Regions from separate parts of the Nonomuraea sp. NPDC001699 genome, predicted to be linked through region 1. Evidence: predicted binding sites of a transcription regulator. Region 1 holds the regulator's gene; the other holds the start of a gene.
What was found. The regulator HrcA, encoded in region 1, represses chaperone genes, less so after heat shock. The targets are predictions, from matches to a motif close to TTGGCACTCTCNNNNNGAGAGTGCCAA.
Positions count from the first base shown of each region.

Region 2: groES (co-chaperone GroES) is a predicted target of HrcA. The motif match lies at 4,687-4,713, and genes of this name have one in related genera.

Region 1 is NZ_JBSFGF010000017.1:171,447-178,865, reverse strand. Features, by position in the region: gene ACWCSU_RS37625 (styrene monooxygenase/indole monooxygenase family protein) at 1-655, opposite strand, end outside; gene hemW (radical SAM family heme chaperone HemW) at 711-1,928, shown strand; gene ACWCSU_RS37615 (DUF4870 domain-containing protein) at 1,921-2,523, opposite strand; gene ACWCSU_RS37610 (DUF3097 domain-containing protein) at 2,520-3,329, opposite strand; gene ACWCSU_RS37605 (hypothetical protein) at 3,347-4,108, opposite strand; gene hrcA (heat-inducible transcriptional repressor HrcA) at 4,265-5,278, shown strand; gene dnaJ (molecular chaperone DnaJ) at 5,290-6,432, shown strand; gene ACWCSU_RS37590 (16S rRNA (uracil(1498)-N(3))-methyltransferase) at 6,442-7,167, shown strand; gene ACWCSU_RS37585 (hypothetical protein) at 7,177-7,419, opposite strand, start outside.
Region 2 is NZ_JBSFGF010000001.1:51,985-59,403, forward strand. Features, by position in the region: gene ACWCSU_RS00325 (hypothetical protein) at 1-1,755, opposite strand, end outside; gene ACWCSU_RS00330 (class I SAM-dependent methyltransferase) at 1,951-3,132, opposite strand; gene ACWCSU_RS00335 (MarR family winged helix-turn-helix transcriptional regulator) at 3,175-3,669, opposite strand; gene ACWCSU_RS00340 (NAD-dependent epimerase/dehydratase family protein) at 3,774-4,628, shown strand; gene groES (co-chaperone GroES) at 4,803-5,114, shown strand; gene groL (chaperonin GroEL) at 5,184-6,803, shown strand; gene ACWCSU_RS00355 (sigma-70 family RNA polymerase sigma factor) at 7,271-7,419, shown strand, end outside.

The DNA of each region.
Region 1 (7,419 bases):
GCGGACCGCCCGGGATCGCCTCGACCAGCACGCCGCCGCGCACACCGGCCCGCGTCATCATCGCCATGCTCAACATCTCGCCGCACCCGGGCGAGATGTTGAACCCGAAGGCCGGGCCCGGATCGAACCCGCGGAACAGCCCGGCCGCCAGGACCCGCTGCGGCGCCAGGTACGGGGACCGCGCCGGATCGCGCGGGAACAACGCGCGCACCGAACGCCTCCCGGTGGCCACCACCATCAGCTCGTGCCCGCGCGACCAGCGGCCGACCTGGCCCGCGTCCGGCGGGAGGGGATCGACGACCAGGTGGCCACCCCTGCTCGTGTAGTCGTCCATGAGCGCCGGCAGCAGCACCCGGAAGTCGACCGCGTGGAACGGCTCGGCCACGCGGGCTGTGAACTCCAGCGGCGGATCCCCCTTGATCGAGAGCCTGCCGGCGGTCAGCAGGCAGCCCGGGTCGAGGAAGTGCAGGCTGCCCAGCTCCCGCTCGCGGGCCTGCGCGCGGGCCATCCTGCCCACGGTGTTCGGCAGCCGCCCGCGTCCCAGGTCCTCCGCGTCACCCTCGCTGTAGAGCGTGGTCGGGACGCCGAGCTGCTGCAGCCGCAGCGCCAGCGTCAGCCCGGAGATCCCGGCGCCCACGATTCCGACGCCCGTCATGTGCCGCCTCCTTCGATGGCTCGGAGCACCCCCGTGAGCAGGCACACTGGATGACGTGCCATCCACCCTGCCCGACGGCGACCCGGCGCCCGCCTCCGGCGAGCTGCCCGACAGCGCGCTGCGCGGACTCGGCGAGCGCCCGTTCGGCTTCTACGTGCACGTGCCCTTCTGCGTGACCCGCTGCGGCTACTGCGATTTCAACACCTACACGGCCTCCGAGCTAGGGCCCGGCGCCTCCCATCGCGACTACGCCGACACGGTCGTGGCGGAGGTGCGTCTGGCCCGCCGCGTGCTGGGCGACGTCGAGCTGCCGGTGGAGACGGTGTTCTTCGGCGGCGGCACGCCCACGCTGCTGCCTCCGGAGGACCTGGCGCGCGTCCTGGCCGCGATCGACGCGGAGTTCGGGCTGCGGCCGGGGGCGGAGGTCACCACCGAGGCCAACCCCGAGTCCGTCGACCCCGCCTACCTCGACAAGCTGCGTCAGGGCGGCTTCAACCGGGTGAGCTTCGGCATGCAGAGCGCCCGCGAGCACGTGCTCCAGGTGCTCGACCGCACCCACACGCCGGGCCGCCCGGCGCGGGCCGTGCGGGAGGCGCGGGAGGCCGGGTTCGAGCACGTCAACCTCGACCTGATCTACAGCACGCCGGGGGAGTCCGACGACGACTGGCGGGCCTCGCTGGCCGCCGCGATCGAGGCCGGGCCCGACCACGTGTCGGCGTACTCGCTGATCGTGGAGGAGGGCACCAGGCTGGCGGCCAGGATCCGGCGCGGCGAGCTGCCGATGCCCGACGACGACGTGGCCGCCGACCGCTACCTGATCGCCGACGAGATGCTGGCCGAGGCCGGTTTCAGCTGGTACGAGGTGTCCAACTGGGCGACCTCCGAGCAGGCCCGCTGCCGGCACAACCTGCTCTACTGGACCGGCGGCGACTGGTGGGCCGCCGGCCCCGGCGCCCACAGCCACGTCGGCGGCACCCGCTGGTGGAACGTCAAGCACCCGGCCGCCTACGCCCAGCGTTTGGCAGCGGGCACCTCGCCCGCGCACGCGCGCGAGGTGCTCACCGACGCCGACCGGGCCGCCGAGCGCCTGATGCTGGAGCTGCGGCTGATCTCGGGCTATCCGCTCGCCGAGGTGGCCCCCGGGGCGCGCACGTCCGTGGCGAGCGCCCTGGCGCGCGGGCTGCTGGAGCCCGAGCCGTTCAGGGCGGGCCGGATGGTGCTCACCCTCAAGGGGAGGCTGCTGGCCGACGCCCTGATCACCGAGCTCATGTGATGAGGCGGATGGCGAACGGGTAGCGGTAGTTCTCGCCCCGGTTGGTGGCGACGGCCGCCTGGATGTGGAAGATCAGCGACACGATCCACACGATCGGGAACAGCAGCAGGCCGACCAGCACGACCGTCAGCACGCCCGCGATCAGATAGCCGATGAACATCGTGATCTGGAAGTTCAGCGCCTCGGCCGCCTGGTCCCTGACGTAGGGGGACTCGTCCTTCTTCATCAGGTAGATGATCAGCGGGCCGACCCACGAGACCAGCAGGCCCAGCAGGTGGGCGAGCATCGCCATTGTGGTGTCGTCGCTGCCGCGGCGTGGGCCGAACCGGCCGGGCACGTACGGCTCGGCGGGCCGGCCGTAGCCCTGCTGGGCGCCGTAGCCGGGGGGCTGGCCGTAGCCGGGCGGCGGGGGCACGTAGCGGGGCGGCGTCGGCATGGGGCCGGGCTGTGGGCCGCTCTGGCCGGGCGGCTGCCGCCCGTGGTCGGGCTGGGAGCCCGGCTGCTGGCCGTAGCCGAGCCGGGGGCCCTGGTCGCGGGGTACGTCCGAGGGCGGGACGTCCGGGGAGTCGTCGGCGGGCGGCGGATCCTGGGTCATGATGCCTCCGTAACGAAGTCGATCAGTTCCTCGACCCGGCCGAGCAGCTCCGGCTCCAGGTCGGCGTAGGACGAGACGGCGCCCAGAATGCGCCGCCAGGCGTCCGCTGGCTCCATGCGCCAGCCCAGCGCGGCGAGCACGCCCTCCTTCCACGGCACCCCGCGCGGCACGTCGGGCCAGCCGGGGATGCGCAACACGGACGGCTTGACCGCCTGCCAGATGTCGATGAACGGATGGCCCACGACGAGCACGTGCGGCGAGGTGACCCGGGCCGCGATCCGGCTCTCCTTCGACCCCGGCACCAAATGGTCGACCAGCACGCCCAGCCTGCGGCCCGGCTCGGGGGCGAACTCGGCCACGATGGCGGGCAGGTCGTCCACGCCCTCCAGGTACTCCACCACGACCCCTTCGACGCGCAGGTCGTGGCCCCAGATCTTCTCCACGAGCGCGGCGTCGTGCACGCCCTCGACGTAGATCCGGCTCTCCTTGGCGACCCGGGCCCGCAGCCCCTCCACGGCGATGGACCCGGACGCGCTGCGCCTGGGCCCGGCCGGGGCCGCGGCCACCGGGCGCACCAGCGTCACGGGCCTGCCCTCCAGGAGGAAGGCGGCCGGCGCCAGCGGGAACAGGCGGCGCTTGCCGAACCGGTCCTCAAGGGTGACGGCCTCCTTGTCGCAGGCCACCACGGCGCCGCAGAAGCCGCTGTCGGCGTCCTCCACGACCAGGTCGAGTTCGGCCGGCACCTTCGGGATCTTGCCCTTGCCCGGCCGCCGCCAATTGCCCGCCAGCACATCACCCTCGTACACACGGGGACCGTAGCAAATCACCCGCTGACCGCAAGGCGCTTACGCGCGCCGCTGCGCCGTACGAGGATGACGATCGTGCCGATGATGCCGATGAGCAGGCCGGCGCCGGGGATCAGGAACAGCGCGGCCACGCCGCCGAACACGCCGCCCGCGGCCGAGAGCACGTCACGGCCCACGCCGAAGCGGGCCGACGACTCCTCCTGCGTGGCGCAGGTCAGCTGGTAGTCGCCCTTGGCGGGGGCGTTGACGGCGAGGATCTCCTGCCAGGTCTTCCCGCCGGCGGTGAGCGTCTGGGTGCCGGAGACCTTGACGAGCCTGGCCTGGGCCGGGCCGCCGGAGATCTCGCACTGGTAGTTGACCCGCGTGTCGGTGGCGATGTACACGGCCGGGCGCTGGGCGGGGTCGATCGCCACCTTCACGCTTTCGCCCGACGCGAACGTGGTCGTCGGGGCCATGTCGGTCACGCTGCTCAGCACGCCGCCGGCGAACACGACCACGCCCACGACGCCCAGCACCACGGCCACGGCCCACACGACCGCGATCCACCACAGGCGTGGCTTGATCGCCTTGCCGTCGATCCTGGCCGGGAACTGGGGCTGCTGGCCGTACTGGTTGTACTGGCCGTACTGGGGCGGGGGGCCGAACTGGGGCTGCTGCTGCTGGTAAGGGGGCTGGCCGTACTGCGGGGGCTGGGGCTGGGCGTACTGGGGCTGCTGACCGTAGTAGGGACCCTGCCCCTGGGGCGGTCCGTACTGCGGGGGCTGGGAATTGTCGGTCATGCGGCAAGTGTGAGGCCTGTCGCTTGTAAGTCGCTAGCAACAGGATGGGACCCGGTGTTATCGCACCTTGTGGGCGAGAGCCGTACACTTGGCACTCGGGAACACGGAGTGCTAGACCTGTCGTTTCCCTGTAAGGCACAGGCAGGAGGTGAGCACGTGCTCGACGATCGGAAGCTGGCGGTGCTCCGCGCCATTGTCGAAGACTACGTGTCCACCAACGAACCGGTGGGCTCAAAGGCGCTGGCCGAGCGCCACAACCTGAAGGTCTCCCCGGCAACGGTCAGGAACGACATGGCCGCTCTGGAGGAGGACGGTTACATCACCCAGCCGCACACCAGCGCGGGCCGCGTGCCGACGGACAAGGGCTACCGCCTGTTCGTCGACCGGCTGTCGCAGGTCAAGCCCCTGTCGGGGGCCGAGCGGCGGGCGATCGAGACCTTCCTCGCCGGCGCGGTCGACCTCGACGACGTGGTCTTCCGCACCGTGCGGCTGCTCGCGCAGCTCACCAGGCAGGTCGCGGTCGTGCAGTACCCGACGCTGACCCGTTCCACGGTCAGGCACGTCGAGCTGGTCCCGCTCAACGACCGGCGGGTCATGCTCGTGCTGATCACCAACACCGGGCGCGTGGAGCAGCGCGTGATCGAGCTGCCCGAGGTGGTGGAGGACGACCGCATCGCCCACCTGCGCGCGGTGCTCAACTCCTGCCTCGACGGCTGCGGGCTGAGCAACGTCCCCGAGCTGGTCGCCGACCTGCCCGAGCGGCTCCCCGCCGAGGACCGGCCCGCCGTGGCCACGATCCTGTCGGTGCTGCTCGAAACCCTCGTCGAACGCCACGACGAGAAGATCGTGTTCGCCGGCGCGGCCAATCTCGCGGGCGCCGACTTCGCCACCGGCCTGCGCGACGTGCTGGAGGCGCTGGAGGAGCAGGTCGTGCTCATGCGGTTGCTCGGCGAGACATCCACAGACACCCCGTCCGCGCTCACCGTGCGCATCGGCTCGGAAAACCCCTACCTTCGCGGCACGTCCATCGTCGCAACCGGATACGGTTCTGGCGACAACCAACTGGCCCGGCTCGGCGTGCTGGGTCCCACGAGGATGGACTACCCCGTGACGATGGGCGCCGTACGCGCGGTGGCACGCTACGTCAGCCAGATCCTGGCTGCATCTTAAGAGGTCGATAAGTGGCAAACAGCGACTACTACGCCACCCTCGGGGTGCGCCGTGACGCCAGTCAGGACGAGATCAAGAAGGCATACCGCCGCCTCGCCCGCGAGCTGCACCCCGACGTGAACCCCGATCCTGAGACCCAGGAGCGGTTCAAGGAGATCACGCAGGCCTACGAGGTGCTGTCCGACCCGAACAAGCGCCAGATGTACGACCTGGGCGGCGACCCCTTCGGCGGCGGCGCGGGTGCGGGCGCGGGCGCCGGCGGCTTCGGGGCGGGTTTCCCCTTCAGCGACATCATGGACGCCTTCTTCGGCACCGCGGGCGGCACCCGCGGGCCGCGCTCGCGCGCCAGGAGGGGCCGCAACGCCACCATCCGGGTCGAGCTCGACCTGCGCGAGACCGCGTTCGGCACCACCCGCGAGCTGGTCGTGGACACCGCCGTGCTGTGCGAGGTGTGCCACGGTGCCGGCGCCGCCCCCGGCACCCACCCCGACGCCTGTGACATGTGCAACGGGCGCGGCGAGATCTCCCAGGTCACCCGCTCGTTCCTGGGCCAGGTCATGACCTCGCGGCCGTGCCCCCAGTGCGGCGGTTTCGGCAGCATCATCCGCCACCCCTGCCAGGAGTGCTCGGGCGACGGCCGGGTGCGCACCCGCCGCACGATCAAGGTCCGCATCCCCGCGGGCGTCGAGGACGGCACCCACATCCAGCTCGCCGGCGAGGGCGAGGTCGGCCCCGGCGGCGGCCCGCCCGGAGACCTCTTCCTGGAGATCGTCGAGCGCCCCCACGAGATCTTCGAGCGGCGCGGCGACGACCTCCACTGCACGGTCCAGATCCCCATGACGGCCGCCGCGCTCGGCACGATCCTCGCCGTGGAGACGCTCGACGGCTCCGAGGAGATCGACGTGCGCCCCGGCACCCAGTCCGGCCAGGTCATCACCATGTACGGGCGCGGCGTGCAGCGGCTCAACGAGTCCGGCAGGGGCGACCTGCTCATCCACGTCAACGTCGAGACCCCGATGCGGCTCGACCAGCCGCAGGAGGACCTGCTGCGCGAGCTGTCCAGGCTGCGCGGCGAGGAGCGGCCGCCGGGGAAGTTCGCCCCGGGGCAGCAGGGTTTTTTCTCCCGCCTGCGTGACGCCTTCAACGGCAGGTGACGATCACCCGTGACCGTCCCCGTGTTCCTCGCCGAGGACCTCAACGGCTCCGAGCTGACGCTCGACGGCCCTGAGGGGCGGCACGCGGCCTCCGTGCGGCGTCTGCGCGCCGGTGAGCGGGTCGACCTGACCAACGGCGCGGGCGACGTCGCCGAGTGCGTGGTGCGCGAGGTGTTCAAGGACGCGCTCGCGCTCGACGTGCTCGCCCGCTACACCGTCGAGCCGCCCGCGCGGCGGCTGGTCGTCGTCCAGGGGCTGCCCAAGGGCGACAGGGGCGAGCTGGCCGTCGAGATGATGACCGAGGTGGGGGTCGACGTGATCGTGCCCTGGGCCGCCTCGCGCAGCATCACGCAGTGGAAGGGCGACAAGGTCGCCAAGGCGCTGGGCCGGTGGCGTTCCACGGCCCGCGAGGCGGGCAAGCAGGCGCGCCGGTTCCACCTGCCCGAGGTGGCCGAGCAGGCCTCCACCGCGCAGGTCGAAGGGCTGCTGGCCGACGCGGCGCTGGGGCTCGTGCTGCACGAGGAGGCCGTCGAGCCGCTGTCGCAGGTGGCGCTGCCGCCCGGCGGCGACATCGTGGTGGTCGTGGGGCCCGAGGGCGGGGTCTCGGAGGAGGAACTGCGCAGGTTCGTCGCGGCCAAGGCGGTGCCCGTGCTGCTCGGGCCCACCGTGCTGCGCACCTCCACGGCGGGGGTGGCGGCGGCGGCCGTGCTGCTCGCGCGTACCGGGCGCTGGTAGGCCCGCGGCTCAGGGAGTGGTGTGCGGCACGCCCACGAGCGGGCTGCTCAGGTCGCTCGGGGCGGCCGTCGGCAGGTCGTCCGTCGGGCACTCGTCGGCGGTGCACGTCGTCGGCGTGCCGATCGACTCCGGCGACTCCGGCGCCGTCGGTGTGGGCGTCGGCGTGATCTCGGGGCAGTCCTGCTCGCCGGTGGGGTCGCCCGCGGGGTCGCCGGTCGGGCAGGGCGTCGAGGACGGTGTCGGCGACGGCGA
Region 2 (7,419 bases), on a different contig from region 1:
CTCCTCCAGCGCGGCCAGCCGCTTGGTGAGGTCGTCGGTGGCGGGTTGCACGATGCCGCTGACCGTCTCGCTCAGCTCGTCGCGGTCGGGCCTGGAACGCACCAGCTCGGTCAGCGTGTCGGCGGCGGCCGACAGGCGGTCGGCCTGCGCGCCGGCCTGCGACTGGATCAGCTCGCCGACCCGCTCGGGGATGGCCAGGGCGGCCGGTAGCTGGCTGACCTGCTGGTTCATGGCCTGGATGCGGTCGTCGACCGACTCCAGGTGCTCGCCGGCCTGATCGGCGCGGGCGGCCAGGCCGTTGAGGTGGGTGTCGAGGCCGTTGAACCGGCTGTCGAGGCCGCTGAACTGCCCGTCGAGGGTGTCGAAGCGGGTGATGAGGTGCTCCTCGGCCTCGACCAGCCGCTCGTCGATCGACTCCATCTGGTTGTCGAGCTTGTTGAAGCGGCCTTCGCTGCGGACGGCGGTCTCGGTGAGGCGCTGGTCGGTGCCCGAGGCGCGCTCGTCGAGCGAGCCCAGGCGGCCGTCGAGGGCGTCGAAGCGGTCGTCGTGGCGGACCAGGTGGCCGTCGATGGTGCCCAGGCGCTTGCCGAGGCCGCCGAGCTGGCCGTCGACCGAGGTGAGGCGCTTGTCGACGCCGCTGATGCGGCCGTCGACGCCGTCGAGCCTGGTGTCGATGTCGGCCAGGCACTCGTCGGCCGACTCCAGCCGCCCGTCGAACCCGGTGAGCCGGGTGTCCAGCCCCAGGAGCCGGCCCTCGACCCGGTCGAGCCGGGAGTCGACGCCGTCGAGCCGCCCGCTGAGCCGCAGCTCGCTCTCCCCGAGCTGGACGGCGAGGTGTCGGTCGGCCTCGTCGAGGCGGGCGGTGAGCCGCTGCTCGACGTCGGACAGCCGGCCCGTGAGCCGCTGGTCGGTCTCGTCGAGCTGGGCGGCCAGGCGCTCGTCGGCGCGGTCGAGCCGCTCGTTCAGGCGGTGGGTCAGGCGCTCGTCGGTCTCGTCGAGCCGGCCCGCCAGGCGCTTGTCGGCCTCGTCGAGGCGGGCGGCGATGTGCAGGTCGGTGTCGTCGAGCCGGCCGGTCAGCCGCTGCTCGGCCGCGTCGATCTTGACCGTCACCTGCTGCGACGTGGCCGCGACGCTCTCGGCCAGCTCGCCGACCACGCCCTCGACCCGTTCGGTACGGCCCGACAGGTCGGCCACCGACTTGTCGAGCCGGGTGAAGCGGCTGGCCGCTGCCTCCATGCTGGAGTTGAGCTGCGTCAGCTTGGCGGCGAAGTCGGTCATGCCCTGCGTGATGCCGTCGGTGGTGTCGAGCACCGTCTGCAGGCGTTTGAGCGCCTCGTCGACGGCCTCGCCCACGGTGCCCAGATCCGCCCACAGGCTCGGCAGCTCGGCCACCGGCGCGACCCGGGCGTCGACATGGCCGATCTTCTCCCCGACGGCGTCGACGTGGTCGCGCACGGCCTCGACGTGCTGGGCCAGGCCCTCCGCCCACATCGGCGGCTTGGCGGTGATGTCGTCGAGCCGCCCGCTGACCGATTCGAGGGTGCCGCTCAGACCGCCGAGCTCGCGTTCGCGCACCTCGCGCAGCAGCCACTCCATGCCTTCCAGCCGCTGGCGGATCTCGTCGAGCACGGCTCCCTGGGTGCGCTGCTCATAGACATGGTCCTGGGCGGCGCGCGCAAGGAGGTCTCGCATCCTCTCGGAGATGGCGGACTGGCCGCCTGCCTGCAGAAGGGTGGTGTGGTTGGAATGGTCCACCGAAAGGCTCCTTCGCTCGCCGACGGTCTGCCGCGCAGCGGTGGGATAGGTCCGGTTTGCAGATGAAAAGGCGAGTACGCGGGTTACCGCATAAGGGGGAGAACTCCCGCCCGTCCACCTTAGCCTTTCGATCAAGGTCCGGCAGGGCCACAGTGAAAGATCGTATTTAGCGGAAGAATGACCGCTTTGGTTTGTTCAGGCAGGTGAGATGGGGTTGCAGATGATAACCGAAGGCTTATCGAGAATGCGGGTCAGGATAATGACCACCGAGTTCTCGCCGGAAAGTCGGAGATCGGTTCGCAGGCGTTCGATGTCGACCGCCGACGCGCGTTTCTTGATGGTGACATTGCCGATCCGGCGTTCGCGCAGGGCCGCGCGGAGCTTTTTCAGCGAGAACGGCATGACCTCGTCCACCTCGTATCCGGCGGCCCAGGGGGTGTGTCTCGGCTCGTCGGCGGTGATGTAGGCGATCATGGGGTCGGCCAGGCGTCCGTCGATCATTTCGGCCACCTCGCCCACGAGGTGGGCCCGGATCGCGGCGCCGTCGGGCTCGTAGACGTAGCGGCCCATGGGGCCGACGGGGGCCTGCACGCCGGTGGCGGTCAGGGTGTGCCCGCCGGGGAGGAGGGTGGCGCGGCGGGCGAGGTCGGTGCCGTCGGCCGGACCGTTCTCTGGGCCGGTCCAGAGGGTGGCCTCCTTGACCTCGCCCTTCCAGGAGACCCATTCGGCCTCGGCGCCGTCGGGGATGAACTCGTACGGGATGCCGGGGGCGACCTTCAGGCAGGCCCGCGGAGCCCGCGCGACCAGGTCGAGCACGACCGGCCAGGGCGGTGAGTAGGCCATCGGGTCGAACGTCCGGCCCTTGCCGCTGCGGCGGGCCGGGTCGGCGAACAGTGCGTCGTACTCCTCGGGCCGGACCCGCGCCGCGTCGCCCGCGCGCACCCGCACCCGGTCGGCCAGCCCGAGCGCGTCGGCGTTGGCCGTGGCCACGGCGACGGTCAGCGGGTCGAGGTCGACGGCGTCGACCTCGCAGCCGGCGCGGGCGAGCGCCAGGAGGTCGCCGCCGATCCCGCAGCAGGCGTCGATCACCCGGGCGCCGCCCATACGGCGGGCGCGGTGGTCGGCGACCTCCCGGCGGGTGGACTGTTCCAGGCCGTGCGGGGTGAAGTACATGACCGCGGCGTCCGCGTCGAACTTCGCCCTGGCGCGCTCGCGCAGCGCCGCCTGCGTGAGCGCGGCGGAGGTGAGCGCCGCGTCGTAGGTGCGGCGCAGCCTGGTCGCCGCCGCCACCGGATCAGTCCCGGTCAGCTCGGCGGCCTCGGCGAGCGCCCGCTGCCCGTGCGGGGTCAGCAGTTCGCCGAAGGCGTCGAGATCCATGTACGCACTCCGCTCTCGGGATCGCTCACAACTCGGGACGGCTCACAGGGTGGTGTCGCCCAGGGACACCAGGAGCGTGCGCAGCAGCCCGGCCAGGGCTCCGCGCTCCTCCTCCGACAGCCCGGCGAGCAGCCGCTCCTCGTTGGCGGCGTGCAGGACGAGCATCTCGTCGGCGACCCTCTTGCCCTCGTCGGTGAGGGCGACCAGCGTCATGCGGCGGTTGCGCGGCGCGGGCCAGCGGTGGACGAGGCCGCGCCGGACCAGGTGGTCCATCCGGTTGGTGAGCGCGCCGGGGCTGACCATGGCGGAGGAGGACAGGTCCTTCATGCACATGGCGTCGGCGCCGCTGCGCAGCAGCGTGGCCAGCATGTCGAACTCCCACGCCTCCAGGCCGTGCTCGGCGAGGAAGTCCTTCACGCCGCGCTCCAGCAGGCGCGAGGCCCGTGAGACCCGGCCGATCACGCCCATCGGGGACACGTCGACGTCGGGCCGTGTCCGTGCCCACTGTCCGAGTATCGCGTCGACCGCGTCATCCACGGGGATCACCCTACCAAAGCTTCGACGTTGAAATGTTCGGGGTCGTGCGGTAGTGTCCACGACGTCGAAATGTTCAACATGGAAATGTTCGAGGTAGGTTCATCATGAAGGTGCTGGTGCTGGGCGCGACAGGTTACATCGGCGGCGCTGTGGTCGAGCGGCTGGCCGATCAGGGGCACGAGGTGGCCGTCCTGGTGCGGCCCGCCGCCGACGGGTCCAGGCGGGTGCCGGGCGTGGCGGACGAGCGCTACGGGGACCTGGCCGACACCGCCGCGCTGGCCGCCGCGATCACCCCGGACATCGACGCGATCGTGGTCGCCGCCCAGCTCGGCGGCGACAAGGAGGCCGACCTCGCCTCGATCGGCGTGCTCGTCGCGTCGGGCCGGAAGGTCGTCTTCACCAGCGGCGTGTGGGTGCTGGGAGCCACCGCCGAGGGGCACGAGGACAGCCCGGCCGACCCGATTCCGCTCGTGGCGTACCGGCACGAGATCGAGCGGCTGGTCACCGACGGCGGCGGCTCGGTGATCCGGCCCGCCGTCGTCCACGGGCGCGGCGGTGGCATCCCCGCCCTGATGCGCGCGCAGGCCGCCGAGCGTGGCGCCGGCGTGTACGTCACCGCCGGCGGCGAGCCGCACACCTGGACGTTCGTGCACGTCGACGACCTGGCCGACCTCGTCGTCGCCGTCCTGGAGAGGGGCGGCGCCCGCGTCTACCACGGCATCAGCGAGGAGGCCGTGTCCGTCGCCGACGTGGCCGAGGCGGCGGCTCGGTCCGCGGGCGTCAAGCCGCAGGCCGAGCCCTGGCCGGTGGCCGAGGCGGCCCAGGTGCTGGGGGAAGGCTTCGCCGAGGCCCTGGCGCTCGGCCAGCGCGTCAGCGCGACACGCACGCGCGCCGAGCTCGGCTGGAACCCCTCCCGGCCCGGTGTCGTCGCCGATCTGGTGGAGGGCTCCTACGTCTGATCGCTGTGAGCAGACGCGTTCGTGTTGACTGTCAAGGCCCTCTTGCATATGTTTCCTGTTGGCACTCTCACCTTGAGAGTGCCAACGTGCGACGAGGCAGGTCTGACACCCGCGACGGCAGGCCCCGCTGGTCGCCTCTTCTAGATCATTCAAATCTGAAGGGGAGGTCCGATCGTGACGACCGCCACCAAGGTTCCCGTTAAGCCGCTCGGCGACCGCATTGTGGTTCAGCCGCTTGAGGCAGAGCAGACCACCGCTTCCGGTCTGGTCATCCCGGACACCGCCAAGGAGAAGCCGCAGGAGGGCAAGGTCCTCGCGGTGGGCCCCGGCAACTGGGATGAGGACGGCGACAAGCGCATTCCGCTCGACGTCTCCGAGGGCGACGTCGTCCTCTACAGCAAGTACGGCGGCACCGAGGTCAAGTACGGCGGCGAGGAGTACCTCGTGCTCTCCGCCCGCGACGTTCTCGCGATCATCGAGAAGTAGGCCGGTTGTGTCGAGCCCCGGGCGCTCTTGAGGGCCCGGGGCTTTCGACGCCAGGAGAGGACTTTCAGCATGGCGAAGATCCTGCAGTTCGACGAGGACGCCCGCCGCGCGCTTGAGCGCGGTGTCAACGCCCTCGCGGACGCCGTGAAGGTAACCCTCGGCCCGCGTGGCCGTAACGTCGTCATCGACAAGAAGTTCGGTGCGCCGACGATCACGAACGACGGTGTGACCATCGCTCGTGAGATCGAGCTGGAGGAGCGCTACGAGAACCTCGGCGCCCAGCTCGCCAAGGAAGTAGCCACCAAGACCAACGACATCGCGGGCGACGGCACCACCACCGCCACCGTGCTGGCCCAGGCCATGGTCCGCGAGGGCCTGCGCAACGTGGCCGCCGGCGCCTCGCCGCTGTCGCTCAAGCGTGGCATCGACAAGGCCGCCAAGGAGATCAGCGACCGGCTGCTGGCCAGCGCTCGCGAGGTGGGCGACAAGAAGGAGATCGCCAACGTCGCCACCATCTCCGCCCAGGACGCCAAGATCGGCGAGCTGATCGCCGAGGCGTTCGACAAGGTGGGCAAGGACGGTGTCCTCACCGTCGAAGAGTCCAACGCCATGGGCATGGAGCTCGAGTTCACCGAGGGCATGCAGTTCGACAAGGGCTACCTGTCGGCCTACATGGTGACCGACCCCGAGCGCATGGAGTCCGTCCTGGAGGACGCGTACATCCTGCTCACCCAGGGCAAGATCTCCTCCATCGCCGACTTCCTGCCGCTGCTGGAGAAGGTCGCCCAGACCAAGAAGCCGCTGCTCGTGGTCGCCGAGGACGTCGAGGGCGAGGCCCTGGCCGTCCTGGTCACCAACAAGATCCGCGGCACCTTCACCTCCGTGGCCGTCAAGGCCCCGGGCTTCGGTGACCGCCGCAAGGCGATGCTCCAGGACATGGCCATCCTCACCGGCGGCCAGGTCGTCAGCGAGGAGGTCGGCCTCAAGCTCGAGCACGTCGGCCTCGAGGTGCTCGGCACGGCCCGCCGCGTCGTCGTCACCAAGGACGCCACGACCATCGTCGACGGCGCCGGTGACCAGCAGGCGATCGAGGACCGCGTCAAGGAGATCAAGATTGCCATCGAGCAGTCCGACTCCGACTGGGACCGCGAGAAGCTGCAGGAGCGCCTGGCCAAGCTCGCCGGCGGTGTGTGCGTGCTGCGCGTCGGCGCCGCCACCGAGGTGGAGCTGAAGGAGAAGAAGCACCGTCTCGAGGACGCGATCTCCGCGACCCGCGCCGCGATCGAGGAGGGCATCGTCTCAGGCGGTGGCTCGGCCCTCATCCACGTGGGCAAGGAGCTCGACGACCTCGGCCTGACGGGCGACGAGGCCACCGGTGTCGGCGTCGTGCGCCGCGCGCTGGTCGAGCCGGCCCGCTGGATCGCCGAGAACGCCGGCCTCGAGGGCTACGTGGTGACCCACAAGGTCGCCGAGCTGCCCGCCGGCCAGGGCCTCAACGCCGCCACCGGCGAGTACGTCGACCTGGTCGCCCAGGGCGTCATCGACCCCGTCAAGGTGACGCGGTCCGCGGTGCAGAACGCGGCTTCGATCGCGGGCATGCTCCTGACGACCGAGGCGCTCGTGGTGGACAAGCCCGAGGAGGAGGCTTCGGCCGCCGGCCAGGGCCACGGCCACGGCCACGGTCACTGACCCGCCTGGTTCCCCCGCGCCTGTACGGCCCGCACCGGTTCCCTCCGGTGCGGGCCGTCGGCTTTCCCGCCCCCGTCTGATTCCTCTGAACGCGGCCCGTCGGCTTCCGGGCCGTTCCTCATGCTCCGGTGCGGGGTGTCGGCCTTCCCGGCCCGTGCCGGCCCTTCCGGGGCTTCTGGGGCAGCCCGGAGGGGTTCGGGTGGGGCCGGAAATACGGTTGGGGCTCCTGGTGGCTGAGGGCATGCGGTGAGGAAAGTGAGGGAAGAGGTGGATTATTGGAGTAAACCGGGAGTGGAGGTTAAGCGTCGGGGGCTGGCAATTGTCGTGCATTTCGGGTTATCAGGTGAAATATTATGTCAGCTCTTAAGGCTTAGTGTGGTCATTCGATTACTGGTAGTTATCGCCGCTTCAATGTGACCAATCCGTAGCCGTTCGCCATGGGGACAGGCCGGATCAGTGCGGGCATCATGCCTATCGTGAGCGAGGGAAGCGTCGCCGACGCCAAAATTGGGGTAAGGCTCGCGTCGAGACTTCCGGCACGAACGGATGACTCCGACCTAAGGGAACTGACGAGCCTCGCCGTGCAGGGAGATCGCAGTGCGATCGAATCTCTGCT